DNA from 2 places in the Mesorhizobium delmotii genome. Region 2 is predicted to be linked to the other one. Evidence: riboswitches for the same ligand, from Rfam matches in the RefSeq annotation. Region 2 holds a riboswitch; the other holds the start of a gene.
The links. Region 2 has a riboswitch for S-adenosylmethionine ahead of metX (homoserine O-acetyltransferase MetX). Riboswitches for the same ligand answer to the same signal wherever they lie in the genome.
Positions count from the first base shown of each region.

Region 1 (9,605 bases), on a different contig from region 2:
GATGGGCATGGACAAGGTCGGCACGCTCCGCTGGCTGGCAGCGACCGCCCAGGCCCGCATGGACAATCTGCTCTCCGCCAACTACTCGGATGGCAGCCGCGTCGATGGCGTGCTCTCGCCGTATGACGGTCTGTCGCGCGGTATCATCGCCTCGCTGCGCGCCGTCGGTTACGGCACGGCCGATCAGCCCTGGCCAATCGTCACCGGCCAGGACGCCGAAACCGCTTCGGTCAAGGCGATCATCGCCGGCGAGCAGTACTCGACGGTGTTCAAGGACACCCGCGAACTCGCCAAGGCGACGGTCGAACTCGTCGACAAGGTGCTCTCGGGCGGCAAGCCGGAAGGCCTCGACACCACGACCTACAACAACGACGTCAAGGTCGTCCCCTCGATCCTGCTGACGCCGCATGAGGTCGACAAGTCGAACTACCAGGCGCTGGTGGTCGATTCCGGCTACATCAAGGCCGAAGAGCTGAAGTAACCGCAGTTGTAAAAACCGGGGTCCTGCGCAGCGCAGGACCCCTTTTCGTTAGCGAGCGACACCGGTATTGTTTGCGGACCTCGGAGGAGTGGTATTCCTGATGGCCTCGACGATTTTGGAGATGCGTGACATCACCAAGACGTTTCCCGGCGTCAAGGCGCTGTCGAATGTCAACCTCAGCGTCGAGGAAGGCGAGATCCACGCCGTTGTCGGCGAGAACGGCGCCGGCAAGTCGACGCTGATGAAGGTGCTGTCGGGCGTGTATCCATCCGGCACTTATGACGGCGAAATCATCTATCGCGGCGATGAGTGCCATTTCAAGGGCATCCACGACAGCGAGCGCCGCGGCATCGTCATCATCCACCAGGAACTCGCGCTGGTTCCGATGCTGTCGATCGCCGAAAACATCTTTCTCGGCAACGAGCACGCCAGATACGGTGTCATCGACTGGAACGCCAACGAGACGCGCACCAGCGCTCTGCTCAAGAAGGTGGGCCTTAAGGAAGACCCCAAGACGCTGATTACCAATATCGGTGTCGGCAAGCAGCAGTTGGTCGAGATCGCCAAGGCGCTCAGCAAGGAAGTGCAGCTGCTGATCCTCGACGAACCGACGGCGAGCCTGTCCGAAAAGGACAGCCAGGCGCTGCTCGACCTGCTGCTCGAATTCAAGCGGCAGGGCATCACCTCGATCCTGATCTCGCACAAGCTCAACGAGATCAACCGGGTCGCCGACAAGGTCACGATCATCCGCGACGGGCGGACCATCGAGACGCTGCCTAAGAAAGACATTTCGGAAGACCGCATCATCACCTCGATGGTCGGCCGCTCGCTAGACGACCGTTATCCGTCGCGCGAGCCCGAGATCGGTGAGATCGTGCTCCAGGTGAGGAACTGGTCGGTCTATCACCCGATCCATGCCGAGCGGCAAGTGATCAAGGGCATCGACATCGACGTCCGCAAGGGCGAGGTGGTGGGTATCGCCGGGCTGATGGGCGCCGGACGCACCGAATTCGCGATGAGCCTGTTCGGCAGCTCCTATGGCCGCCGCATCACGGGCGAGGTGCTGCTCAAGGGCAGGCCCATCGATGTCTCCTCTGTCAGCAAGGCAGTGGAACACGGCATTGCTTACGTCACCGAGGACCGCAAGACCTACGGTCTCAACCTGATCGATCACATCAAGCACAACATCACGCTGGCCAATCTTCCCGGCGTGTCGCGCCATAGCGTGATCGACGACATGCGCGAGCTCGCCGTCGCCAACGACTACAAGGCCAAAACCAACATCCGCTCGTCCAGCGTTTATCAGATGACCGGCAATCTATCGGGCGGCAATCAACAGAAGGTGGTGCTGTCGAAGTGGCTGTTCGCCAATCCGGAGGTGCTGATCCTCGACGAGCCGACGCGCGGCATCGACGTTGGTGCCAAGTATGAAATCTACACGATCATCGCGCGTCTCGCCTCGGAGGGTAAGGCGATCATCGTCATCTCGTCGGAGATGCCCGAACTGCTCGGCATCACCGACCGCATCTATGTCATGAACGAAGGACGTATCGTCGGCGAAATGGCGGCGAGCGATGCCAGCCAGGAAAAGATCATGCGCGCCATCGTTCGCGGAGAAGGAAAAGCATCATGAGCACCGAAAGCGCTCCCGTCCCGAAAAGCGGCGTCGCCGAAGATGTGCAGCAGGGGCCGCGCGTTGCCGTCTCGGCGCTGGTCACCAACCTGCGCGAATACGGCCTGATCCTGGCGCTTATCGCCATCATGGTATTCTTCCAGTACACGACGTCCGGAACGCTGTTCAAGCCGGTGAACTTGAGTAACCTGGTGCAGCAGAACAGCTTCATCATCGTGATGGCGCTGGGCATGCTGCTGGTGATCGTCTCCGGCCATATCGATCTCAGCGTCGGGTCCGTCGCCGGTTTCATCGGCGCGCTGGCGGCGATGATGATGGTCATCTGGCCTCTCGGCCCTTTCAGCAATCCGCTGGTGGTGTCGATCATCTGCCTGATCATCGGCGGCGCGATCGGCGCGGGACAAGGCTACTGGATCGCCTATCACCGAATACCGAGCTTCATCGTCACGCTGGCGGGGATGCTGATCTTTCGCGGCATCTGCCAGGCGCTGCTGGGTGGCGGGTCTTCCGTGGGGCCGCTTCCAGCCGGCTTCAAGGCGCTCAGTTCCGGCTTCATTCCGGACGTGATCGGCTCGTTGACGCTGATCCCGCCGGTCGTGAACGCCGCCGGCAAGACCATCGTCGGCAGCGGGCTGACGCTGCACATGACGACGATCGTGATCGGCCTCGTTGCCGTGCTCGCCTATGCCTATTTCGGACTCAGGGCACGGCGCAGCCGCGAGCGGCATGGCTACCAAGCCGAACCCTTCACGCTGTTCGTCGTCAAGACCCTGGTGACCAGCGCTCTGGCGCTGTTTCTGGTCTACCAATTCGCCACCTACAGAGGTCTGCCAATCGTTCTCGTGGTGATGGGCGTGCTGATCGCGCTGTTCGTCTTCGTCACCAAACGCATGACGGTCGGCCGCCGTATCTACGCAATGGGCGGCAATGCCAAGGCGGCGCAGCTATCGGGTATCAAGACCGAGCGGCTGACCCTGATGGTGTTCATCAATATGGGCGTGCTCTCGGCGCTCGGCGGGCTGATCATTGCGGCGCGCCTTGGCCAGGCGGTGCCGGCGGCCGGCCTCGGCAGCGAGCTCGACGTCATCGCCGCCGTGTTCATCGGCGGCGCTTCGGCGATGGGCGGCGTCGGTCAGGTTATTGGCGCGGTGGTCGGCGGTTTCATCATGGGCGTCATGAACAACGGCATGTCGATCATGGGCGTCAATGTCGATTGGCAACAGGTGGTCAAAGGCCTGGTGCTGCTCGGCGCCGTGGTCTTCGACGTCTACAACAAGAACAAGGCTTGAGGGCGAGGGAACTCATGCAGGTCGCCAAACGTGTGCAGCGTGTTGGGACAACGACATGCATAAAAACAAGGATTAAAGCGGGCCGCCTTTCAAACGCGGCGCGCGTTTAGGAGGCACGGGTCACATCGCGGCGCTGCCGGGCGGCGCAAAGAAGTCCCTCAGGGACCGGGCCCGCGAGCGCAATCCGGACGAACAGTTCACCAGTGGCGCGGATACTATCCGAGCCGCGCTGGTCAAGGTTTGCCAACCCGGCAGCCAGGCCAAAGGCAATTGAGAGAGGGTACATCATGCTGATCTCCCAGATCCTCGACGACGCAGAGACCATCCGCGTCGTTGCCCGCAACGGCGGCAAGACCCGTATCATCAACGGCGCCCGCAGCGTCTATTCGCTGGCGATGGAGGCCGCGCGCACAGGCACCGGACTTGTCGCCCTCATCGAGCGCAAGGGCTTCGGTGAAGCGGTCGACCTCGATGCCGCCTACAAGAAGGGGCGGCTGTTGTCGCCAATCAACCATCCCGACCCGGCGCATCTCCACCTCACCGGCACCGGGCTGACACATCTCGGCTCCGCCGCGACCCGCGATTCCATGCACAAGAAGCTCAGCACCGACGGCGAGGAGCAGCTCACCGATTCCATGAAGATGTTCCGCATGGGGCTGGAAGGTGGCAAGCCGGCCAAGGGCCAGACGGGCGTGCAGCCGGAATGGTTCTACAAGGGCAACGGCACCATGGCGGTGGCGCCCGGTGCGGCACTTCTGTCGCCCGCCTTCGCCGAGGATGCCGGCGAGGAGCCGGAAGTCGCCGGCATCTATGTCATCGGCGACGACGGCGCCCCTTTCCGCGTCGGCTTCACGCTGTCAAACGAGTTTTCCGACCATGTCACCGAGCGCGTGAACTATCTTTTCCTCGCGCATTCCAAGCTGCGCAACGCTTCGTTCGGGCCGGAGATCCTGATCGGCGAACTGCCGTCCGACGTCAGGGGTACCTCGCGCATCGTCCGCGACGGCAAGCTGCTGTGGGAAAAGCCATTCCTGTCGGGCGAGGCGAACATGTCGCATACCATCGCCAATCTCGAACATCACCACTTCAAATATTCGGCCTTCCGCCAGCCGGGCGACGTGCATGTGCACATGTTCGGCACGGCAACGCTGTCCTTCGCCGACGGCGTCAGGACCGAGGCCGGCGACGTGTTCGAGATCGAGGCCAAGGATTTCGGCCTGCCGCTACGCAACCCGCTTGAAATCGAGCAGCCGGTGAAGGTGGCGGTGAAGGCGCTGTAAGGTGGCACCTCTCCTTCTCCCCTTGTGGGAGAAGGTGGCCGAGCCCACGGGTCTTGCCTCCGGCAAGCCCGAGGACAGGCTCCGCTCGGTCGGATGAGGGGTGTTCCAGGGAACGCCAACCCATCATTCCGTCCAGCACCCCTCAACCGTCTTGGCGCTGCGCGCCAATCCACCTTCTCCCACAAGGGGGAGAAGGGAAGGACGCGCGAAGCATACCGACCTCAATAAATATCGAAATCGAAATATTTGGCCTGGATCTTCTTGTAGGTGCCGTCTGCGACGATTGCATCGATCGCGGCGTTGAGCTTTTCGCGCAGCGCATTGTCTTCCTTGCGCACGGCGATACCGGCTTCGGTCTCGGTGCCCTTGACGTCGCCGACCATCTTGCAGCAGCCGTCGCTCGACTTCTTCATCCAGTCCATCAGCACGAATTTGTCTGAAAGGACGGCATCGAGACGGCCGTTCATCAGGTCGGCGACCGCCTCCTCCTGGGTCGGGTAAAGCTTCGCCTCGGCGCCTGCCTTGCTATAGACATCCTGGGCATAGTCGGCCTGGGTGGTCGAAGCCTGCGCGCCGACTGTCTTGCCGGCGAGTGCTGCGGGTTCGGTCGAGGCAATATCGCTGTCCTTCAGGGCCACCAGCGAAAGCGGCGTCGTATAGTATTTGTTGGTGAAGGAGACCTGCTTCTTGCGCTCCTCGGTGATGCTCATGGACGCGATGATGGCGTCGAATTTTCTGGCCTGGAGCGCTGGGATCATGCCGTCCCAGTCCTGCGTGACAAGTTCGCATTCGACCTTCATCTGAGCGCAAAGCGCATTGGCAATGTCGATGTCGAAGCCGACGAGCTTGCCATCCGCGGTGATGGTGTTGAACGGCGGATAAGCGCCTTCGGTGGCGATCTTCAACTTTTCCTGTGCTTGCGCCGACAAGGACCCGGCAGCCACCACCAGCATGGCAGCTGCTGCTGTCGATGCGATCCATCTTGAAATCTGCATTTCTTGTTCCCTTGGTTCCAACCACCTTAACGGCTGGGCACAACCAAGCACGGCCCACAAGGTCAGGCAAGCACAGTCTGATTTGATCGGCGATCAGCGCGCGGCGCGGAAATGCTTGGACAGTTTCAGGCCCTGTGCCTGGTAGTGCGAGCCGAGATCAGTGCCGTAGAGCGCCTGCGGCCGCTTCAGCATGTGCTCGTAGACCAGCCGCCCGACGATCTGGCCGTGGTCGAGGATGAACGGCACTTCGTGGCTGCGCACTTCGAGCACCGCCCTGCTGCCGGTGCCGCCGGCCGACGAATGGCCGAAGCCCGGATCGAAGAAACCGGCATAGTGAACACGGAATTCGCCAACCAGCGGATCGAAGGGCGTCATCTCGGCGGCGTAGAGCGGCGGCACATGCACCGCTTCCTGGCTGACGAGGATATAAAATTCGTCCGGATCGAGCACCAGTTCGCCGGCGCCGCTCTTGTAGAGCGGATCCCAGAAATCGACGACATCCTGTGCCGCGCGCTTGTCGACATCGACCAGGCCGGTGTGGTGCTTGCCGCGGTAGCCGACCAGCCCGTCCTTGTCGCCATCGAGGTCGATCGACAGCGCAATACCGCCGCCGGAAATATTCGGCGGCTCGGTGGCGACGAGCGTCTCGGCACGGTGCAATTCGTGCAGCTCGCTTTCCGACAAAAGCGCATTGCCGGTGCGGAACCTGACCTGAGACAGCCGCGAGCCGGCGCGGACAACGATCGGAAAGGTGCGCGGGCTGACTTCCAGATAGAGCGGGCCGTTGTAGCCGGCAGCGATCTTGTCGAACTCGTGGCCACGATCGGTCATCACGCGGGTGAAGATGTCGAGCCGTCCGGTCGAGCTCTTCGGGTTGGCGGAGGCGGAAATGCTTGCCGGAAGCGCCAGGCTCTCGAGCAGCGGCACGATATAGACGCAGCCCGTCTCCAGCACCGCACCATCAGCGAGATTGATTTCGTGCAGCTTCAGACGGTCGAGTTTTTCAGCAACCCTGTGGTTGGGGCCGGGAAGGAAGGAGGCGCGCACCCGCCAGGCCTTGTCGCCAAGCCTGAGGTCGAGGCTGGCCGGCTGGACCTGGTCGGCATCAAGCGCGCGCGGCGATTTCAGAGCGCCCGACTGGAACAGCGCGGAAATGTCCTGATCGGGAAGAATGCCTGTCTGCCGCAAAGTCTGGCTCCGCTCGAAGGCCGGGCGAGGTCTCGTTTTGTTGCAGGTCCTTGCCACGGAACCTGCTGGTACAACCTCTTAATCATGCCGGCAATTGACGCAAGCGCGGTGCAGGTCTAAAGGGTCATTATCCCGTGGTGATTTGGCCGGTCGGCTTGCAGCCACGTTAAACAAGTCGCTAAAGGACCGTCGGGCCGAAAGGCCGTAGGGACCGGTTGCGACTTTCGCGGCCGGTTTTTTTGTGTTTGGACCATTTTTGGTGTTTGGAACAAGGTGATGACGAGCAACAAGCGCAACTGGAAGCCTCAGACCGCCCTCGTGCATGCAGGAACGCTGCGTTCCGGCTTCGGCGAAACCTCCGAGGCGATGTATCTCACGCAAGGCTATGTCTACGACACGGCGCAGGCGGCGGAAGCCCGCTTCAAGGGCGAGGAACCGGGCTTCATCTATTCGCGCTATGCCAATCCGACGGTCGACATGTTCGAGAAGCGCATGTGCGCGCTGGAAGGTGCCGAAGATGCCCGCGCCACCGCATCCGGCATGGCGGCGGTCACAGCGGCGTTGCTGTGCAGCGCCAAGGCCGGCGACCACATCGTGGCGGCGCGCGCGCTGTTCGGCTCCTGCCGCTGGGTGGTCGAAACGCTGGCGCCGAAATACGGCATCGAGGCGACGCTGGTCGACGGCACCGAAATCTCCAATTGGGAAAAGGCGGTCAGGCCCAACACAAAGCTGTTCTTCCTTGAAAGCCCGACCAATCCGACGCTGGAAGTCGTCGACATCGCAGCCGTCGCCTCACTTGCCAATTCGATCGGAGCGCGGCTGATCGTCGACAACGTCTTTGCCACGCCCTTACAGCAGAAGCCGTTGCAGCTCGGCGCCCATATCGTCGTCTATTCGGCGACCAAGCACATCGACGGCCAGGGGCGCTGTCTCGGCGGCGTCATCCTGTCGGACAAGAAGTGGATCGACGAGAACCTGCACGACTATTTCCGCCACACCGGTCCCAGCCTGTCGCCGTTCAATGCCTGGACGCTGCTGAAGGGCCTGGAAACGCTGCCGCTGCGCGTGCGCCAGCAGACGGAAAGTGCCGGCCGGATCGCGGACTTCCTCGCCGAGCAGCCGGAGATCGCCCGCGTCATCTATCCCGGCCGCGCCGATCACCCGCAAGCGGCGGTCGTCAAGAAGCAGATGTCGGGCGGCTCGACGCTGATCTGCCTCGACGTCAAGGGCGGCAAACAGGCGGCTTTCACCTTCCAGAACGCGCTCGATATCGTGCTGATCTCTAACAATCTCGGCGATGCCAAGAGCCTGATCACCCATCCGGCGACGACGACGCACAAGAATCTGAGCGATGAGGCGCGTGCCGAACTCGGCATCGGGCCAGGGACGCTCAGGCTGTCCGTCGGCCTGGAGGACACAGACGACCTGCTCGAAGACATCGAGCAGGCACTGAAAGCCGCCAGATAGGGATACGCGCCGAACAGCTTCGCTCGAATCGTCAAGCCAAGCGCGGTCAGGCGCCCGACGGGGTCTCTTCCAATTCCGCACCGGCGCTGGTGTGGATGGTCATCGTGTTGCCGCGCCAGTCGACGGCACCGCTGAGCCAGCCGCGCACCCAGATGGCGGGAAGCATCACGTCCCGCGCAACCATCGCCGGGATCATGCGCAGCGACAGGTGCCAGCCCTTGGCCGAGGCGAGAGCGCATTCCGGGAGATAGGCGATTACCAGCACGGCAACGGCGGTTGCCGACAGGCTGAAGCCGGCGCCTGCTGCAGCAACCAGCGCAAGCACCAGCGGCGGCGCCGCTCCGATCAGGATCTCGGGCGCGAAGAACAGGGGGAAGGTGACGCGGCGCAGGCGTGCCCAGCGGGCCTGACGCGACCAGATTTCGCCAAATGTGCGCAAACCGAGCGGCTGCTCGAAGGGCGAGGCGACGAGATTGACGCGCAGTCCAAGCCCGTTGACCAGCTTGGTCGCGGCGGCATCCTCGGCAATCTCGGCGGCAAGCGCACGGATGCCGCCATTGGCGTCGAGCATGGGCTTGTTCCACAACATGCTCTTGCCCTGGGCGAAACCGAGGCCGAGCGCCTCGCCGGTATATTGCCAGCGCGCCTGCAGCGTGTTGAGGAAAGCGCATTCGACCTCCGCCCAGAACCCGTCCGGCCGCGAGCCGATCGGCGTCGAGCAGACAAGGCCAGTGTCCGGCCGCCATGCCGCCATCAGATGCTGGACATAGTCCCTCGACATCAGGACGTTGGAATCGGCAAGGATGACCCAGCGGTGGCGCGCTGCCTCCCAGCCCTTCACGCAATTGTTGAGTTTCGGATTGCCGCTGATGCGGTCGTCGCCGACGAGCAGCCGGGCCGTCACGGCTGGAAAGCGGGCGATCGCGTCGGTGATCGGCCCGACCACCGGGTCATCGGCATGGGCGACGCAGAAGATGAGCTCATAGCGCGGCCAGTCGAGAGAGAAGGCGCGCTCGAGCGTTTCCTCGGCAAACGGTTCGACGCCGCGCGACGGCACGACGATCGACACCGGCGGCGCCTTGCCAGCTGCCGGCGTGATCCTGCCAGGCCGATTCAGCTTCAACGAAGCGAGCAGGATGCTGGCGAGATTGACAAGAAGCAGGGCTGTGGAAAGCAAGGCGGCTGTGACTGTCAATTCCATCGATATCTGGTCACTCCAGAAAAAAACCGGCCGCATGAAAGCCGTTTCAACAGTTCGACAGGATGCTGAGT
Region 1 is NZ_FUIG01000013.1:832,970-842,574, reverse strand. Features, by position in the region: gene chvE (multiple monosaccharide ABC transporter substrate-binding protein) at 1-481, shown strand, start outside; gene mmsA (multiple monosaccharide ABC transporter ATP-binding protein) at 582-2,114, shown strand; gene mmsB (multiple monosaccharide ABC transporter permease) at 2,111-3,403, shown strand; gene araD1 (AraD1 family protein) at 3,691-4,683, shown strand; gene BQ8482_RS05480 (ABC transporter substrate-binding protein) at 4,905-5,678, opposite strand; gene BQ8482_RS05475 (2'-deoxycytidine 5'-triphosphate deaminase) at 5,772-6,866, opposite strand; SAM riboswitch at 6,991-7,068, shown strand; gene BQ8482_RS05470 (O-succinylhomoserine sulfhydrylase) at 7,143-8,333, shown strand; gene BQ8482_RS05465 (ceramide glucosyltransferase) at 8,380-9,534, opposite strand.
Region 1: another riboswitch for S-adenosylmethionine. It lies ahead of BQ8482_RS05470 (O-succinylhomoserine sulfhydrylase); the one in region 2 lies ahead of metX (homoserine O-acetyltransferase MetX).

Region 2 (9,605 bases):
GGCGGCGGCAACACCAGCAACTTGCGAACCAGGCGCTCCTCCCTGGCGAAGCCAAGATCCCGCAGAAGCGCCTTGCCGAGCTCCAGACCTGAAAAACCGCCGCCGCAAGTATAGATCCGTCCGTCCCCGATCAGCACACGTGAAGCGTCCCAACGCACCTTCGGAAAGCGACGCTGGGCATCGGTCGTCAGCCACCAGGAGATCGTCGCGCGCTTTCGGTCGAGAAGACCGGCGTCTGCCAGGAAGTAACCGGCCCCGCAATGCGCGGCGATGATGGCGCCGTCGCGTTGCGCGCTTGCGATAAGCGGCGCGGCGTGGCGGCTCTCTTCCTCCAGCGCGGCAACAAGCTTCGGGATTTGCATGCCGGGCATGGCCAGCAGGATCAGCAGGTCCATGCGCTGCGAGGGTTCGCGTCTGGTGTGAAAGACGATTCCAGGCGTCGTCGTGGCGTCGGCCTGCCGTGCCACGAATTCGAAGGAAATCGCCGGCGCGCCGCGAATGGTGTTTACCAGCTCGAACATTTCGACAAGCGTCGCGGCGACGGCCGAATAGAAGGTCGACGGCAGCCAGATCACGGCGTGGACGGGACGATTGTCCAAGATGGCTCCTTTGAACAGCTATGGCAAGTTTAGCACATAGATTGTCAAATCTGCCAATTCCGATTTTTGCCAGCGGCCTTAGGTTCCGCGACGCCGATGCAAACGCCGGTGCCTGCGATCTGGCCGCGTCCAGATTGCATGGCCAGATCGCCCTTTATTGGAGACCACCATGAAAGCCGTTGTATTCGACGCAATCGGCTCGCCGCAGGACGTGCTCTATCTCGGCGACGTGCCCATGCCGCGAATCGGCGACGGTGAGGTGCTGCTCAGGATGGTCTCCGCCTCGATCAACCCTGGCGACTTTCTGTTCATCCAGAACCTCTATCCCGAACCGAAGAAGCCGCATTTCCCCCGCCAGATCGCCGGAAACCATGGCGCCGGCATTGTCGAGGCCGTGGGCGCGAACGTCGCCTTGAAACCGGGCACGCTTGTCGCATTCAGCTACTACAACAGCTGGGCTGAATATGCGGCCGTTCCGGCCGCTTGGCTGATCCCGCTGCCCGCCGGCTATCCGCTCGAACGCGCCGGGCAGATGGTGAACCCCATCACCGCCTGGGACCTGCTGGCGGATACCCGTGTGCAGCCTGGACAGTGGCTGGCCGTCACGGCCGGCTATTCATCGGTTTCGACGATGGTGATGCAGTTCGCCCAACGGCGCGGCATCAACGTGATTGCGCTCGTGCGACGATCTCGCGACAGGCTGGACCTGAAGGGGCTTGGTGCTACCGCCATCCTCGATCTGTCGGGCTTGAAGGTCGGCATCAGGGAAGCGATCATGGACATGACCGACGGCGCCGGGCTGAACGGGATCATCGATAATGTCGGCGGACCCGTCAGTGGCGAGTTGATCCGCACCCTGGCGATGGGCGGGCAGATGGTTATCAATGGCGGCATGAGCACCGAGCGTTTCGAACTGCACAATTTCGACGTGCTGCTGAGCGGCCTCGAGATCAGGGCAAATATATACCGCTACTTCTTTTCGCCGCCTGTCGAAGCCGACCGGCCAGTGTTGCGCGAGATTGTCGACATCTTCGGCCAACCCGATTTCCATGTCCCTTTTGGCGGCATCCATCCGCTGGCGGAGTACGAGCTCGCCGTGACAAACAGCCTGGATCGCGCCGATCTCGGAAAGCAGATTTTCGGGATGTAACCCGGACCATGATCCCGAACCGAAGGTCAGCGACGCAAAAAGTGGGAACCGGTTTTCGGGATCATGATCAAACAACGAAAGAAGATCACGACCCGATCCGTTTCGCTACCTCTTCCAGCCAGTGGTCGCGGATGCCCAGCGCCTCGAGGTGCTCCAGCGTGCTGAGCACGTAGTCCTCGTTCTTTCCCGATTGGCCGGCGGCACCGCGAACGACGGTCGCCGCATCGGCAGCATCGAGCGCGCCGGCATATTGCTCGTGGGCACGATCGACGACATAGGCGACCGCCGAGACCGTCTCGCCCCCATCCGTCTCGCCGTTCGCAGCGTCATTGTCGAGGCGGATGCTAAGCATGCGCTCGCGATAGACATTGGTGACCAACTCGCGCTCGCGCAGATAGGTGATGACCTCGTTGCGCAGATCGCCGGGGACGCGGAAAGCCAACCCGATGCAGGAGCCGCCACGGTCAAGGCCGAGCACCAGCCCGGGCCGTTCGCGCGTGCCACGATGCACGAAGGAGTAGACGCACAGCGAGCGGCGGTAGCCGTGGAGGCGGGCGCGCCGCGTCTCGACATGCGCAAATCCCGGCCGCCAGATCAGCGACCCGTAGCCAAAAACCCAAAAATCGCCCATATCGCCAAGCCTGGTTGCAGCACCGCACTGGAATCGGTGTTTTTTCAATCCGTCTCCGTCTACCTGATGTTGCCGGAAACGACAGTCCCCTCTGCAACACGCGCTAGCGAGAGCCGCAGCATGACGTCAAGTGACGAGCGTCCGCCGAATTTTCGCCGCCGCCTCTTCTGGCTTGGCGCTTTCATCCTTGTGCTGTTCGGCCTCTACAGCGCCGGCTGGTTCTACCTGGCGGACAAGGTCAAGAGCGAAGCCGACAAAGCGGTGGCCGAGCTCAACGGCAACGGCATCGAGGCGGACTGCGCCAACCTCACGGTCAGCGGCTATCCGCTGAGCTTCGCGGTTTCCTGCGACAGCCTGGCTTATCAGGACGATAACAGGAACGTCGCCGCCTCCCTCGGCAGCCTCAACGCCGTCACACACATCACCCAGATCCTGTCGCCCGGCGCCGACCTGCGGGGGCCGCTCAGGACCTCCGTGCCGGGGATGGCGCCGCTGTGGATCGACTGGGATGATCTGCGAGCGAACGTCAAACTATCCTGGCCCCTGCCCCGACGCGTTTCACTGGAGGCCGAGGGCCTGTCAGCCCAGACCGATCCGGCGGATGGCACAGACCCGGTCGAGTTGTTCAGCGCCGGGACAGCGGCCGGACAACTGCGTCCGAACGGCCAGGACATCGACTATTCCGGGAGTTTCACCAATCTCGAAATCGAACCGGATGCCATCGATGGCCGCGTGCTGCCGCCGCTCGACGGCAGTGGCGACGTGACGCTGAAGAACGGCGTGGCGCTGATCAAGACACAAACAGAGAGCCTGCGCGGCCAGGCGATGGATATCGGCAAGCTCGATCTGTCGTCGGGGACCGCGCGCGTCACCGTTTCCGGACCGATGTCGGTCGATGCCGACGGGCTGATCGACGCCGACCTGATGATCAAGCTCAGCGATCCGAAGGCGGTGGCGGCAATCCTCGGCAAGGCCATTCCCGAGCAGAAGAGCCAGATCAAAACCGGCTTTGCCGGACTGGCGCTGCTTGGCAACGAACCGTCGATGCCCCTCAAGGTCGTCAAGGGCAAGGCCTCGCTGGGTTTTATCCCGCTGGGCAGGATCAAGCCGGTCGATTAGACCATGATTGCGAACCTCCAGTTCGGAGAAAAATCATGATGAAACAGGAAGATAGATGAACAGCCCGGTGAAGCTCCTGAGTGTTGGCGCGCTGACGCTCGATACCATCCTTCGCGTCGACACGCTTCCGGCACGTCAGGGCAAGTTCATCGCGTCCGACGGCGTCCAGATCGCCTCGGGCATGGCTTCGAGCGCGGCCTGCGCCGCACGCCGCCTCGGCGCGGACGTATCGCTATGGGCGAGCGCGGGAGACGACCTCGTCGGCGATCAGCTGGTCGCCGGGATCGAGGCCGAAGGCGTCGATTGCAGCTTTGTCCGGCGCGTCGGCGGCGCGCGGTCGGCACTGTCGGCCATCTTGGTCGACACGCATGGCGAGCGCATCATCGTTCCATTCTATGACCAACTCGCCCAGGCCGACCCCGGGGCGCTCCCCATCCAAGATCTCACCGCATTCGACGCCGTCCTGGTCGATGTGCGCTGGCCGGGCGCAGCAGCTCTGGCCATGGCGGCGGCGCGCGAAATCGGCCGTCCGGCCATACTGGACGCCGACACCGCGCCACGAGACGTGCTGGAACGGCTGTTTCCGCTGGCCTCGCACATCGTCGCGTCGGAGCCGGCGGCGTTCATCCTCGGCGGCGAGGAACGAGGTCCGCAAAAGGCCTGTGAAGCGCTGGGCAGACGCACCGATGCGTTTGTCGCGGTGACCGGCGGCGCGGCGGGAAGCTGGTGGTTCGACCGCTCGGCTGGGTCCGTGCGCCATGTCGCAGCGCCAAGGATCAACGCAGTGGATACGCTTGCCGCCGGCGACGTGTTTCACGGCGCCTTTGCCGTCGGGTTGGCGGAGGCGATGCCGATCGAACGGACATTGCGCTTTGCCAGCGCCGCCGCCGCGCTCAAATGCCTGCGCTTCGGCGGCAGGCTGGGCGCGCCGGACAGGGCCGAGACACTGGCGATGATGGCGGCTCACTGGCCGGCCTGAGACAGCGGCGGGCTTTCAAATCGAATCGTACCGCTGCTCTATCTTTTTGTTTGAGCATCGGATTTTCCTAAAACCAGTACCCACTTTTGGGTCCGATGCTCTATCCCTTGGCCGGGTGCTCGACTGCCTGCCGGCCAAAGTCCGGTACGTCGATGTCCTGACCGGCCTCGATGATCGAGCGGCGGACGGCGCGGGTGCGGGTGAACAGGTCGAAAAGTTTTTCGCCGTCGCCCCAGCGGATCGCCCGCTGCAGCGAGGCCAGATCTTCCGAGAACCGCGCCAGCATTTCGAGGATGGCGTCCTTGTTGTGCAGGCAGACGTCCCGCCACATCGTCGGGTCGGACGCGGCAAGGCGAGTGAAGTCGCGAAAGCCGGAGGCCGAATATTTGATCACCTCGGACTTGGTCACCGACTCCAGATCGTCGGCGGTGCCGACGATGTTATAGGCGATGATGTGCGGCAGGTGCGAGACGATGGCCAGCGTCATGTCGTGATGCTGGGGATCCATCGTGTCGATGTTGGAGCCGCAACGGCGCCAGAATTCCGAGAGCTTTTTCAAGGCGGCCGGATCGGTGCCGGGCAACGGCGTGAAGATGCACCAGCGGTTTTCGAACAGTTCGGCAAAGCCGGCGTCCGGGCCCGATTTTTCAGTGCCGGCCAGCGGGTGGCCGGGAATGAAATGCACGCCAGCAGGCACATGCGGCTGCATCTGCGCGATGACCGACGCCTTGGTCGAGCCGACATCGGTGAGGATGGCGCCCTGCTTCAGCGCCGGTGCGATTTCCTCGGCGACCTCGCCCGAAGAGCCGACCGGCACCGAAACGATCACCAGGTCGGCATCGCCGACCGCCTCTTTCGCGTCCATCGCGTAGGAGGAGCCGAGGCCGAGTTCCCGCGCCCGCGCCAGGGTCGTTTCGCTGCGCGTCGAGATGGCGACGTGACCGGCAAGGCATTCGCGATGGATTACGCGGGCCAGCGACGAGCCGATCAGGCCGATGCCGACCAGCGCGATCTTTTCGAACATCGGTGATGTCATGGTCTTCTAGCTTTTCAGAAATGTCGCGAGGGCGGCGACAACGCCACGATTGGCCTCTTCGGTGCCGATGCTCATGCGCAGTGCATTGGGGAAGCCGTAGCCGGAAACGCGCCGCAATATATAGCCGCGCGCGGAGAGGTAATCGTCCGCAGCTGCCGCCGAATGTTTTTTGTCCTCGGGAAAGTGGATGAGGACGAAATTGCCGACGCTCGGCGTCACCCGCAGTCCGAGCTTGGTCAACTCCTCGCTCACCCATCGCAGCCAAGTGTCGTTATGAGCCACGCTGCGCTCGACATGGGCGCGGTCGCGGATCGCGGCAATGCCGGCCTCGATCGCCGTCGCGTTGACGTTGAAGGGACCTCGCACGCGGTTGATCGCGTCGATGATATGCATCGGCGCGTACATCCAGCCGATCCGCGCACCGCCGAGGCCGAGCTTGGAGAAGGTGCGGGTCATAACCACGTTTTCCGCGCCAGCCACCAGCTCGACGCCGGCTTCATAATCGTTGCGGCGGACATATTCGGCATAGGCTGCATCCAGCACCAGAAGCACGTTTCGAGGCAGGCTGGCATGCAGGCGGCGCACCTCCTGGAACGGCAAATAGGTGCCGGTCGGGTTGTTGGGATTGGCGAGGAAGATGATCCTGGTACGCGGCGTCACCGCAGCGAGGATCGCATCGACGTCGGCGCGCTCATTGGTTTCCTTGACCGACACCGGGACAGCACCTGCCGACTGGATGTAGATCTTGTAGACCATGAAGGCGTGTTCGGTGATCACAGCTTCAGCGCCGGGCGCGAGATAGGTCTGCGCAAGCAGGCCGAGAATCTCGTCGGAACCATTGGAACAGACGATGTTCGCCGGGTTGAGGCCATGCACCTCGGCGATCGCCTCCCGTAGGCGCCTGGCGGTGCCGTCGGGATATATGTCGAGTTTGGCCGCGACGTCGCGCGCGGCTTCTATCGCCTTCGGCGAGGGGCCAAGCGGGTTCTCGTTCGACGACAGTTTGTGGACCTTGGCAACGCCGGCCGGCGCCGTGCTTTTGCCCGGCACATACGCTTCGATGTCCATGATCCCCGCGCGGGGCGTTGGACGTGCCCGATCCGATGCCTGGTTCATATTGCAAAAATCCGTCGAAAACGCTTCCACCCGGGAAGCCGCAGCGGAAATACAAGCCGTGGCCTGGAATGTCGAGAGGCGGCGATCATGGGTGAGCGACTGGCATGGGTGAACGACTGGCCGTTGACGCCGAGACGCTCCGGTCCTAGAAGAAAGGCGAAATCCCGTGGTGATTTGGCCGGTCGGCTTGCAGCCACGTTAAACAACTCGCTAAAGGGCCGTTTGCATCCTGTAACCGGCTTTGCGAAGGCGATGTCGGTTTTTTTGTTGTCCGTAGCCGGCCGGACAATCGCATCGACTCGAAAATCGGTATCGACTTTCGGAAAGCGCGATGGGTTAATGTAAGAGGATGCGATGGTCGCGCTGCGCACTAAAAGAACCAACAACGAGGCCGACGAGCCGTCGAGCCCGGTGTTGCGTTTCGGTGCCGACAAGCCGCTCAAGCTCGATGCCGGCACGCTGCTGTCACCGTTCCAGATCGCCTACAAGACTTACGGCACCCTCAACGACGCCCGCTCCAACGCCATCCTCGTCTGCCATGCACTGACCGGCGACCAGCATGTCGCCAGCACCAATCCAGTGACCGGCAAGCCGGGCTGGTGGGAAGTGCTGATTGGCCCCGGCAAGATCATCGACACCAGCCGCTTCTTCGTCATCTGCTCAAACGTCATCGGCGGCTGCCTCGGCTCGACCGGCCCCGCCTCGACCAATCCAGCCACCGGCAAGCCCTACGGGCTCGACCTGCCGATCATCACCATACGCGACATGGTGCGGGCGCAGTTGATGCTGGTCGATCATTTCGGCATCGAAAAACTGTTCTCGGTGCTCGGCGGCTCGATGGGCGGCATGCAGGTGCTGCAATGGGCGTCGAGCTATCCGGAGCGCGTTTTCTCGGCGCTGCCGATCGCCACTGGCGCGCGCCATTCCTCGCAGAACATCGCCTTCCATGAGGTCGGCCGGCAAGCGGTGATGGCCGATCCGGACTGGCATGGCGGCAAATATTTCGAGCAGGGCAAGCGCCCGGAAAAGGGACTGGCTGTGGCGCGCATGGCCGCTCACATCACTTATCTGTCGGAGGCGGCCCTGCACCGGAAGTTTGGCCGCAACCTGCAGGACCGTGAAGCGCTCACCTTCGGTTTTGACGCCGACTTCCAGATTGAGAGCTATCTGCGCCATCAGGGCATGACCTTCGTCGACCGCTTCGACGCCAACTCCTATCTCTACATGACCCGGGCGATGGACTATTTCGACCTCGCCGCCGATCATGGCGGCCGGCTGGCCGACGCCTTTGCCGGCACCAGAACCCGTTTCTGCCTGGTCTCCTTCACCAGCGACTGGCTGTTCCCGACCGAGGAGAGCCGCTCGGTCGTTCACGCGCTGAACGCGGCCGGCGCCTCGGTGTCCTTCGTCGAGATCGAGACCGATCGCGGCCACGACGCCTTCCTGCTCGACGAGCCGGAGCTGTTTGCCGCCATCAACGGCTTCATCGCCTCGGCGGCTCGCGCCAGGGGGCTCAGCGCATGATCCCTGAAGATTGCAGGCTTTCCGGACCGGCATCTTTCGCCATGCATCAGCGCATGACCCCGAAAAGTTGCAGATTTTTCGGACCGGGATCATGTGCCAGGCAACGCATGGCCCCGAAAAGTTGCAGACTTTTCGGATCAAGGTCATGCGCCAAGCAAAAGCCACGATCATGAGTGTCAACCACGCCCAGCGCGTCGACCTCGAAGTTGTCGCCGATCTCATCCCGCCCCAGTCGCGGGTGCTGGACGTCGGCTCCGGTGATGGCCTGCTGCTCGAATTGCTGCAGGCGACGAAGCAGGTCGACGGCCGTGGGATGGAACTGTCGCAGCGCGGCGTCAACGAATGCGTGGCGCGCGGCCTGTCCGTCATCCAGGGCGACGCCGACAAGGACCTCAAATTCTATCCCGACAAGGGATTTGATTTCGTCGTCCTGTCGCAGACCTTGCAGGCGACCCGCAACCCGAAGCTAGTGCTCGACGAGTTGCTTAGGATCGGCAAGCACGCCATCGTCTCCTTCCCCAATTTCGGCCACTGGCGGGTGCGCCTTTCGCTGTTCGTCGAAGGGCGGATGCCGGTGACCAAGGACCTGCCCTATTCCTGGTACGACACGCCCAACATCCATTTCTGCACCATCCGCGACTTCGTCAATCTCTGCGAAGAGCTCGGCGCAACGGTAGAAAAGGCAACCGCGCTCGACGCCAATGGCCAGAAAATCGGCCTGTCGATGCCTTGGTGGTTCTGGAATTTCTTTGGCCAGCAAGCGGTGTTCCTGCTGAAGCGATAACGGCCGTCGCATATGGCGCGCGGCCGGCAAGAGTCCGGAGACCATCTGCGACTGTTCGCCATTCATCGACCAAGTCTAGCTAGCGATCAAGCTCCGGAAAATACGGATCGGAGAAAAACTGGCGGCCGCGCTCGCCTTGCAAACAGTCGACCGGCGTTGCCGCATCGACCCGGAGTGTCGCGGGAGCGGCCCTGGGACCGGCAACACCGCTGACCTCCAGGACCAGCTTGCGGCGTATGGCGGTCACGAATTCGGAAGCGGCATAGACCGGCAGCACGAAGGAACCTGGCCCGCCGGTAACGCACTCGGCATAGTACCGGTCGAGATGGCTAAAGCTGGGCGACGGGCTGATCAGGATCGGCAGGCCGTTGACGACGATGTCCTTTGCCACCGCGGCGTCGCGTGTCGTGGTGACGGGCATCCCGGTATTGTTGGGGCCATCGCCTGAAATGTCGATGACGCTGCGCGTCGCGTCGAAAGCGGCTCCATCCAAAAGCTTGGCGCCGAAGGCGAGCGCACCGGAAATCGAGGTGCCGCGAAAGCTCCTGAACGGGCGCGCCTCGATCTTGTCGGCGAAAGCGTTAGCGCTCTCAGCATTGTCGATGACCTGCCAGGCAATGACCGCATCGTCGCGGACGGTGCCTGCCCATTCGAAATAGGCCAGCGC
Region 2 is NZ_FUIG01000025.1:68,182-77,786, reverse strand. Features, by position in the region: gene BQ8482_RS16545 (GlxA family transcriptional regulator) at 1-599, opposite strand, end outside; gene BQ8482_RS16540 (quinone oxidoreductase family protein) at 769-1,749, shown strand; gene BQ8482_RS16535 (gamma-glutamylcyclotransferase) at 1,835-2,380, opposite strand; gene BQ8482_RS16530 (DUF2125 domain-containing protein) at 2,501-3,499, shown strand; gene BQ8482_RS16525 (sugar kinase) at 3,555-4,478, shown strand; gene BQ8482_RS16520 (prephenate/arogenate dehydrogenase family protein) at 4,579-5,514, opposite strand; gene hisC (histidinol-phosphate transaminase) at 5,521-6,630, opposite strand; SAM riboswitch at 6,787-6,864, shown strand; gene metX (homoserine O-acetyltransferase MetX) at 6,985-8,154, shown strand; gene metW (methionine biosynthesis protein MetW) at 8,324-8,938, shown strand; gene BQ8482_RS16500 (DUF1194 domain-containing protein) at 9,018-9,605, opposite strand, start outside.